Regions from separate parts of the Pseudomonas sp. L5B5 genome, predicted to be linked through region 1. Evidence: predicted binding sites of a transcription regulator. Region 1 holds the regulator's gene; the other holds the start of a gene.
What was found. The regulator sigma-54, encoded in region 1, starts transcription at its own class of promoters, with help from an activator protein. The targets are predictions, from matches to a motif close to ANTGGCATNNANNTTGCTNT.
Positions count from the first base shown of each region.

Region 2: the regulator sigma-54 is predicted to act here: its motif matches at 1,441-1,460, upstream of flgB (flagellar basal body rod protein FlgB).

Region 1 is NZ_CP084742.1:3,142,897-3,147,062, forward strand. It holds gene lptC (LPS export ABC transporter periplasmic protein LptC) at 1-287, shown strand, start outside; gene lptA (lipopolysaccharide transport periplasmic protein LptA) at 274-819, shown strand; gene lptB (LPS export ABC transporter ATP-binding protein) at 819-1,544, shown strand; gene LGQ10_RS14475 (RNA polymerase factor sigma-54) at 1,726-3,219, shown strand; gene hpf (ribosome hibernation-promoting factor, HPF/YfiA family) at 3,378-3,683, shown strand; gene ptsN (PTS IIA-like nitrogen regulatory protein PtsN) at 3,696-4,160, shown strand; gene rapZ (RNase adapter RapZ) at 4,163-4,166, shown strand, end outside.
Region 2 is NZ_CP084742.1:5,959,605-5,963,770, forward strand. It holds gene LGQ10_RS27485 (chemotaxis protein CheV) at 1-377, shown strand, start outside; gene cheR (protein-glutamate O-methyltransferase CheR) at 421-1,248, shown strand; gene flgB (flagellar basal body rod protein FlgB) at 1,504-1,911, shown strand; gene flgC (flagellar basal body rod protein FlgC) at 1,915-2,358, shown strand; gene flgD (flagellar hook assembly protein FlgD) at 2,374-3,102, shown strand; gene flgE (flagellar hook protein FlgE) at 3,132-4,166, shown strand, end outside.

The DNA.
Region 1 (4,166 bases):
ATCCCTGGCACGTCCAGAGCGAGCGCGGCGAGGTCAACCCGGATGGCACCGAAGTCGAACTGATCGACTCGGTACGGGTTTCCCGCACCGACGAAAGAAATCGCAACCTGCTGGTCACCACCAGCCGCATGACAGTATTCCCGCAGAAGCAATATGCGCAGACCGAGCAAGCCGTTAGAATCGACGGCGCCAATGGCGTGACCACGGCCAAGGGAATGAAAGCGTATTTGAAAGACGGCAGGATGAACCTGCTATCGAACGTAAGAGGACAGTATGAGGCTCGTTAAAACCCTCCCTATTTTGCTCAGTCTGGGCGCAGCACTGGGAAGCGTGAGCGCCTGGGCTCTGCCGAACGATAGCCAACAGCCGATCCGCATCCAGGCCGATGACGCCCAGCTTGATGACAAGAACGGCGTGGCCACCTACAAGGGCGACGTGATCATCACCCAGGGTTCGATGAAGATCACTGGCAACACCGTGACGATCACCCGGGCCAAGACCGGTGAAATCGACGTGGTGACCTCGGTGGGCAACCTGGCCTACTTCGAACAACTGCAGAAGCAGACCGATCCGAAGCCGGTCCAGGCCTATGCCGTGACCATCCAGTACCATGCCCAGCAAAATCGCATCGTGCTGATCGACAAGGCCAAGGTGATCAACGACGGCAACACCACCGAAGGCGAGAAGATCGTCTACGACACCGTCAAGCAAGTGGCCAACGCCGGCCGCGCCAACGGCAGCGCGGTAACCGCGCCACGTCCGCGGATCGACATGGTCATCCAGCCGAAAAAGAAAACCGACGAGCAAAAGGCGCAGTAATGGCAACTCTCAAAGCCCAGCACCTGGCCAAGAGCTACAAGAGCCGCCAGGTCGTGCGTGATGTCAGCCTGTCCATCGACAGCGGCCAGATCGTCGGCCTGCTCGGCCCCAACGGTGCCGGCAAGACCACCTGCTTCTACATGATCGTCGGCCTGGTCCAGGCCGACCAGGGCCGGGTCCTGATCGACGACCTCGATGTCAGCCACCAGCCCATGCACGGCCGTGCTCGCGCCGGCATCGGCTACCTGCCCCAGGAAGCCTCGATCTTCCGCAAGCTGTCGGTGGCCGACAACATCATGGCCATCCTCGAGACCCGCAAGGAACTCGACAAGGCCGGCCGTCGCCAGGAGCTGGAAAGCCTGTTGCAGGAGTTCCACATCAACCACATCCGCGACAACCTCGGCATGAGCCTGTCCGGTGGCGAGCGCCGCCGCGTGGAAATCGCCCGCGCCCTGGCCACTGCCCCCAAGTTCATCCTGCTGGATGAACCTTTCGCCGGCGTGGACCCGATCTCGGTCGGCGACATCAAGCAGATCATCCACCACCTCAAGGCCAAGGGGATCGGCGTCCTGATCACCGACCACAACGTCCGCGAGACCCTGGACATCTGCGAGACCGCTTACATCGTCAACGACGGACAACTGATCGCCGAAGGCGATTCCGCGACCATCCTGGCCAACGAACTGGTCAAGGAAGTCTACCTGGGCCATGAGTTCCGCCTGTAAGGGCTGAGGTGTTGGGCCCATTGCCAGGGCGTCGGGAACGTTAAACCCTACAAATTTTATTGTTACAGCGCTCTAGGCAAACACTTCAGTTTCAGGCATATAATTTGCTTATGTTTGGCGCTTCGGCGCCCTGTAGTGGATGGCGCATGTGCGCCGGCAATTAAGGTGTTAAGCCCCTGCCATGAAACCATCGCTAGTCCTGAGAATGGGCCAGCAGCTGACGATGACACCTCAGCTGCAACAGGCCATCCGCCTGCTCCAACTGTCGACCCTGGACCTGCAACAGGAAATCCAGGAGGCTCTGGAGTCCAATCCGATGCTCGAACGCCAGGAAGAAGGCGACGACTTCGACAACAGCGACCCCCTGGCCGACAACACCGAGTCCAAACCCAACACCGAGATCCAGGAACCCTCCTACCAGGAAACCGCCCCGACGGTGGATAACCTCGAGGAAGGCGAGTGGAGCGAACGCATTCCCAACGAACTGCCGGTGGATACAGCCTGGGAAGACGTTTACCAGACCAGCGCCAGTAGCCTGCCCAGCAGCGATGACGACGAGTGGGACTTCACCACTCGCACCTCGGCTGGCGAGAGCCTGCAGAGCCACCTGCTCTGGCAACTGAACCTGGCTCCCATGTCGGATACCGACCGCCTGATCGCAGTGACCCTGATCGACTGCATCAACAACCAGGGTTACCTGGACGAGACCCTGGAAGAGGTTCTCGAAGCCTTCGACCCCGATCTGGACATTGAACTGGACGAAGTCGAAGCCGTGCTGCACCGCATCCAGCAATTCGAGCCGGCCGGCATCGGCGCCCGCAACCTGGGCGAGTGCCTGCTGCTGCAACTGCGCCAGTTGCCGCCGAGCACACCATGGCTGGCAGAGGCCCAGCGCCTGGTCAACGACTACATCGACCTGCTGGGCGGCCGCGACTACAGCCAGCTGATGCGTCGCATGAAGCTCAAGGAAGATGAACTGCGCCAGGTCATCGAACTGGTGCAGAGCCTCAACCCACGCCCAGGCTCACAGATCGAGTCCAGCGAAGCCGAATACGTAGTCCCGGACGTCATCGTGCGCAAGGACAATGAACGCTGGCTGGTGGAGCTGAACCAGGAATCCGTGCCACGCCTGCGGGTCAACGCCCAGTACGCCGGGTTCGTGCGTCGCGCCGATACCAGCGCCGACAACACCTTCATGCGAAACCAGTTGCAGGAGGCCCGCTGGTTCATCAAGAGCCTGCAGAGCCGCAATGAAACCCTGATGAAGGTCGCCACCCAGATCGTCGAGCATCAACGCGGTTTCCTCGAGTACGGCGACGAAGCGATGAAGCCCTTGGTCCTGCATGACATTGCCGAGGCAGTAGGCATGCATGAATCGACGATTTCCCGGGTGACCACGCAAAAATTCATGCATACCCCACGGGGCATATATGAACTGAAATACTTTTTCTCGAGCCACGTCAGCACCTCCGAAGGCGGTGAATGCTCGTCCACGGCGATCCGCGCAATCATCAAAAAACTGGTGGCTGCGGAAAATCAGAAAAAGCCGTTGAGTGACAGCAAGATCGCTGGTTTACTGGAGGCACAAGGCATTCAGGTAGCCCGCCGGACCGTCGCCAAGTACCGCGAATCCCTTGGGATCGCGCCTTCCAGCGAACGCAAGCGGTTGATGTAGCCGCCGGGCAGGCCAAAGCGTTTCGGAGTGTGTTTGAAATCTGCCAAGCGATGATCCGGCACGGTAGCCGGATCGATGTACAGCAGGTTTCAGGCACAGTCTAGGTGGCAGGCAAAACGGCCTGCCGCGTTATGCACTGGCAACGAAGGAGAAGCTGTATGCAAGTCAACATCAGTGGACACCAACTTGAAGTGACTGAACCTCTGCGCGTCTACATCGGCGAAAAACTCGACCGGTTGGAGCGCCATTTCGACAAGATTACCAATGTGCAGGTCACCATGGCCGTCGAGAAGCTGAAGCAGAAAATCGAGGCGACCCTGCACATCCACGGTGGGGAGGTCGTAGCCAATGCAGAACATGACGATATGTATGCCGCAATCGACCTGCTCACGGACAAGCTTGACCGCCAACTGAAAAAGCATAAGGAAAAGCAACTCCACCTTCTCCAAGGCACGGGTCGCTGATACTCCCCTCCCATGATCCGACTTGAAAGCATCCTGACCCCCGGCCGTTCCCTGGTGAACGTGCCGGGCGGCAGTAAAAAACGCGCCCTCGAACAAATTGCCAACCTGATCAGCCGTGAAGTGCCTGATCTGGAGATGCAGGATGTCTTCGAGAGCCTTATCGCCCGCGAGAAACTCGGCTCCACCGGTTTCGGCAACGGTATCGCCATTCCCCACTGCCGCCTCAAGGGCTGCGAGTCCCCCATCAGCGCGCTGATGCATCTGGACGCTCCGATCGATTTCGACGCCATCGACGGCGCTCCGGTGGACCTGCTGTTTGTCCTGCTGGTCCCGGAAGCCGCCACCGATGCGCACCTGGAACTGCTCCGGCAGATTGCCAGCATGCTCGATCGCAAGGAAGTGCGTGACCGGCTGCGCAGCGCCACCAGCAACGAAGCCTTGTACCAGGTCGTGCTGGACGAACAGAACGGTCAGTAACCATGC
Region 2 (4,166 bases), 2.8 Mb from region 1:
ATTCGTCGGTGGCGCGCAAGCAGGTCACTCGCTGCCTGCAGACCGTGGGCGTTGAAGTGGTGGCGTTGAACGACGGCCGACAGGCGCTGGACTACCTGCGCAAGTTGGTTGACGAGGGCAAGAAGCCGGAAGAGGAATTCCTCATGATGATTTCCGACATCGAGATGCCCGAAATGGACGGTTACACCCTCACGGCCGAGATACGTAATGATCCACGCATGCAAAAGCTGCATATCATCCTGCATACTTCGTTGTCAGGGGTGTTCAATCAGGCGATGGTGAAGAAGGTCGGTGCCGATGACTTCCTTGCCAAGTTCCGTCCTGATGACCTGGCATCCCGGGTAGTCGACCGGATCAAAGCAGCAGACCACAGCTGAGGGCAGCGGCCCTTGGTGGACCTAGATTTAAGAGGCGGCAGCATTGTCTACGGGTAATTTGGATTTTGAACAGTTCCGGGTCTTCCTGGAAAAAGCCTGTGGTATTTTGCTCGGGGAAAACAAGCAATATCTGGTCTCGAGCCGTCTCAACAAACTGATGGAGCAGCAAGGTATAAAAACCTTGGGCGAGCTGGTCCAGCGTATCCAGACCCAGCCTCGCGGCGGTTTGCGCGAGATGGTGGTGGACGCCATGACGACCAACGAGACCTTGTGGTTCCGCGACACCTATCCTTTTGAGGTGTTGAAGAACAAGGTGCTTCCCGAAGCGATCAAGGCCAGTCCCAACCAGCGCTTGCGGATCTGGTCCGCGGCCTGTTCGTCGGGGCAGGAACCCTACTCGTTGTCGATGTCCATCGACGAGTTCGAGCGCAGCAACATGGGTCAGTTGAAGATGGGCGCGCAGATCGTTGCCACCGACCTGTCGGGGACCATGCTCAACAACTGCAAGACTGGCGAATACGACAGCCTGGCTATCGGTCGTGGCTTGTCGGCCGAGCGCCTGCAGCGTTATTTCGACCCCAAGGGGCCGGGCCGCTGGGTGGTCAAGGCGCCGATCAAGAACCGTGTCGAGTTCCGCTCGTTCAACCTGCTGGATAGCTACGCGAGCCTGGGCAAGTTCGATATGGTGTTCTGCCGCAACGTCCTGATCTATTTCTCGGCGGAGGTGAAGAAGGACATCCTGATGCGTATCCACAGCACCTTGAAGCCGGGTGGCTACCTGTTCCTGGGGGCATCCGAGGCGCTCAACGGTTTGCCGGACCTTTACCAGATGGTGCAGTGCAACCCGGGGATCATCTACCAGGCGAAATAACCTACGCTGATCGCTGCCGGTGATCGACACGAAAAGGAGGCCCTCGGGCCTCCTTTTTTCATGCCTGCCATTCATGCCGGAACGGCAGGGTGATTGCCGCTTTGCCGGCACTTCGCGGAAAACCATTGCCGCTTTTCTGGCATTTGCCGCCTTGCCGCTGCCCGCAAAGCCCCTGTTTACGGGGCTTTGCTATTTGGCACGCAGATTGCTTTGTTCAAGCCAACGAAAAATCAGGTCACCCAAAGGTTTCCCGAAATGAGCATCAGCTTCGATAAAGCGCTCGGTATCCACGAACAGGCACTTGGCTTTCGCGCCAAGCGTGCCGAAGTCCTGGCCAACAACATCACCAACGCCGACACCCCGAACTACAAGGCTCGGGACCTGGACTTTTCCGCTGTGCTCGCCGAGCAGAACGACAAGGCCAACAAGGGCACATTCGGCCTGAACCTGACCAATAACCGGCATATCGAAGCGCAAGGTGTGAGCAGTGGCGACGAATCGCTGCAATATCGCACCCCGATGCAGCCCTCGATCGACCAGAACACCGTGGATGCCCAGCTCGAGCAATCGAACTATGCGCAGAACGCGGTGGAATTCCAGGCCAGCTTCACGCTGCTCAACAGCAAATTCAAAGGGCTGGTTGCAGCCCTGCGCGGAGAGTAATCCATGTCCCTTGCCAGTGTTTTCAATATTGCCGGTAGTGGCATGAGCGCTCAGACCACCCGTCTGAATACCGTCGCCAGTAACATCGCCAACGCCGAGAGCGTCTCGTCGAGCATCGACCAGACCTACCGTGCACGCCATCCGGTGTTCGCCACCATGTTCCAGAATGCCCAGGGCGGTGACAGCGGCTCGCTGTTCCAGAACCAGGATGCAGCCGGCCAGGGTGTGCAGGTGCTGGGTGTCGTCGAGGATCAGAGCAATCTCGAGGCCCGCTACGAGCCCAACCATCCGGCCGCTGATGCCAAGGGTTATGTCTTTTACCCCAACGTCAACGTAGTGGAGGAGATGGCCGACATGATTTCCGCCAGTCGTTCGTTCCAGACCAACGCCGAGATGATGAACACCGCCAAGACCATGATGCAGAAGGTCCTGACCCTGGGTCAGTGATAAGGGGCGAATTCGATGAGCGTTACTGATACCACTACAGCCCCATCCCTCAAGGATGTGTTGGCCAATTCGTCGAAAAAGACGGCGAATACCAGTGCCGATGGCCTGGCTGCCGCAACCAACAGCGCTTCCGGCAAGAAGGCCCTGGGCAAGGATGCGTTCCTCAAATTGCTGGTGACCCAGCTGAAGAACCAGAACCCGCTGGATCCCCAGGACAACAGTGCGTTCGTGGCCCAGCTGGCACAGTTCTCGACTCTGGAAGGGATCACCACCCTCAATGATTCGGTGAACTCCATCACGGGCAACTACAAGTCGTCCCAGGCCTTGCAGGCGTCGTCCCTGGTAGGCCGTTCGGTGATCGTCCAGACCGGTAACACCCAGGTCGATACCGGCAAGAGCATGACCGGCTCGGTGAGCGTGCCGGCCAGTGTGAGCTCGGTCACCGTGACCATCACCGACAAGGACGGCAAGACCGTCAAGACCATCGACATGGGTAGCCAGAAAGCCGGCAGCGCCAGCTTCGTCTGGGACGGTACCAAGACTGACGGTACCAAGGCGGAACCGGGCAGCTATACGTTCAAGGCCAGCACCACCATCGATGGCAAGGGCATTGACCTGATCACTTACCTGCCGGCCACGGTCAACAGCGTCACCATCAGCCAGACCGGCGGTGAGCTGATGCTGAACCTGGCGGGCATGAGCAGTCCTATCGGGCTGTCCAAAGTACAAACCATTGGTATCTAGAGCCGACTAACCGGCACAAGGAGTGGAATATGTCTTTCAATATCGGCCTTAGCGGTCTCTACGCTGCCAACAAGCAACTGGACGTGACAGGCAACAACATTGCCAACGTTGCTACCACCGGCTTCAAGTCTTCCCGCGCGGAATTCGCTGACGTGTACTCGGCCACCAAGCTGGGCAGCGGCACTCAGGTAGTGGGTAACGGCGTACGCCTGTCCAACGTGTCCCAGCAGTTCACCAACGGTGACATCAACAACACCGGCAACGTGCTGGACATGGGCATCCAGGGCCAGGGTTTCTTCGTGCTGAGCACCAATGGCTCGCTGTCCTATACCCGTGCCGGTACCTTCAAGGCCGACAAGGAAGGCTACATCACCAACAGTGATGGCACTGCTCGCCTGCAAGGTTATGCCGTGGATGCCAACGGCAAGATCATCAACGGGGTTCTGACCGACCTGCGGATCGATACGTCGAACCTGGCGCCGAAGCCAACCGACTCGATTTCCTCGACCATCAACCTGAACTCCGACGCCACCACCATCAACACGGCGGCGACGACCTACAAGTTCGACCCGAACGACAACACCACTTACACCAAGAGCTTCAGCACTCCGGTCTACGATACCCAGGGCAACAAGCACGTCATGGATCAGTACATGATCAAGACCGGCCCTAACCAGTGGCAGACCTACACCCTGATCGAAGGCCGCAACCCGGACGGGACTGCTTTCAACAACCCGCTCCAGTCGCCGATCACTATCAATTTCGACTCGTCCGGCAAGCTTGCCTCCATGACTCCGCCGACGGCTCCTGCAGTCAGCCCGTTCACTATCACCGGTAACAAGATCGTCATGTCGGCTGCGGCCTGGACCCCTGGCCGGGTGGTCAATGGCACCTTTACCCCCAACGGTGCCAAGGCCGCTCCGGCAGGCGTCAGCATCGACATGACCAAGACCGGCTCGGTGCTTGGCGACAGCAACCGTACCGTGATCGCGCAGAACGGCTATTCCACCGGCCAGATCAGCAACCTGACCATCGATGGTACAGGTGTCATGCTGGCCAACTTC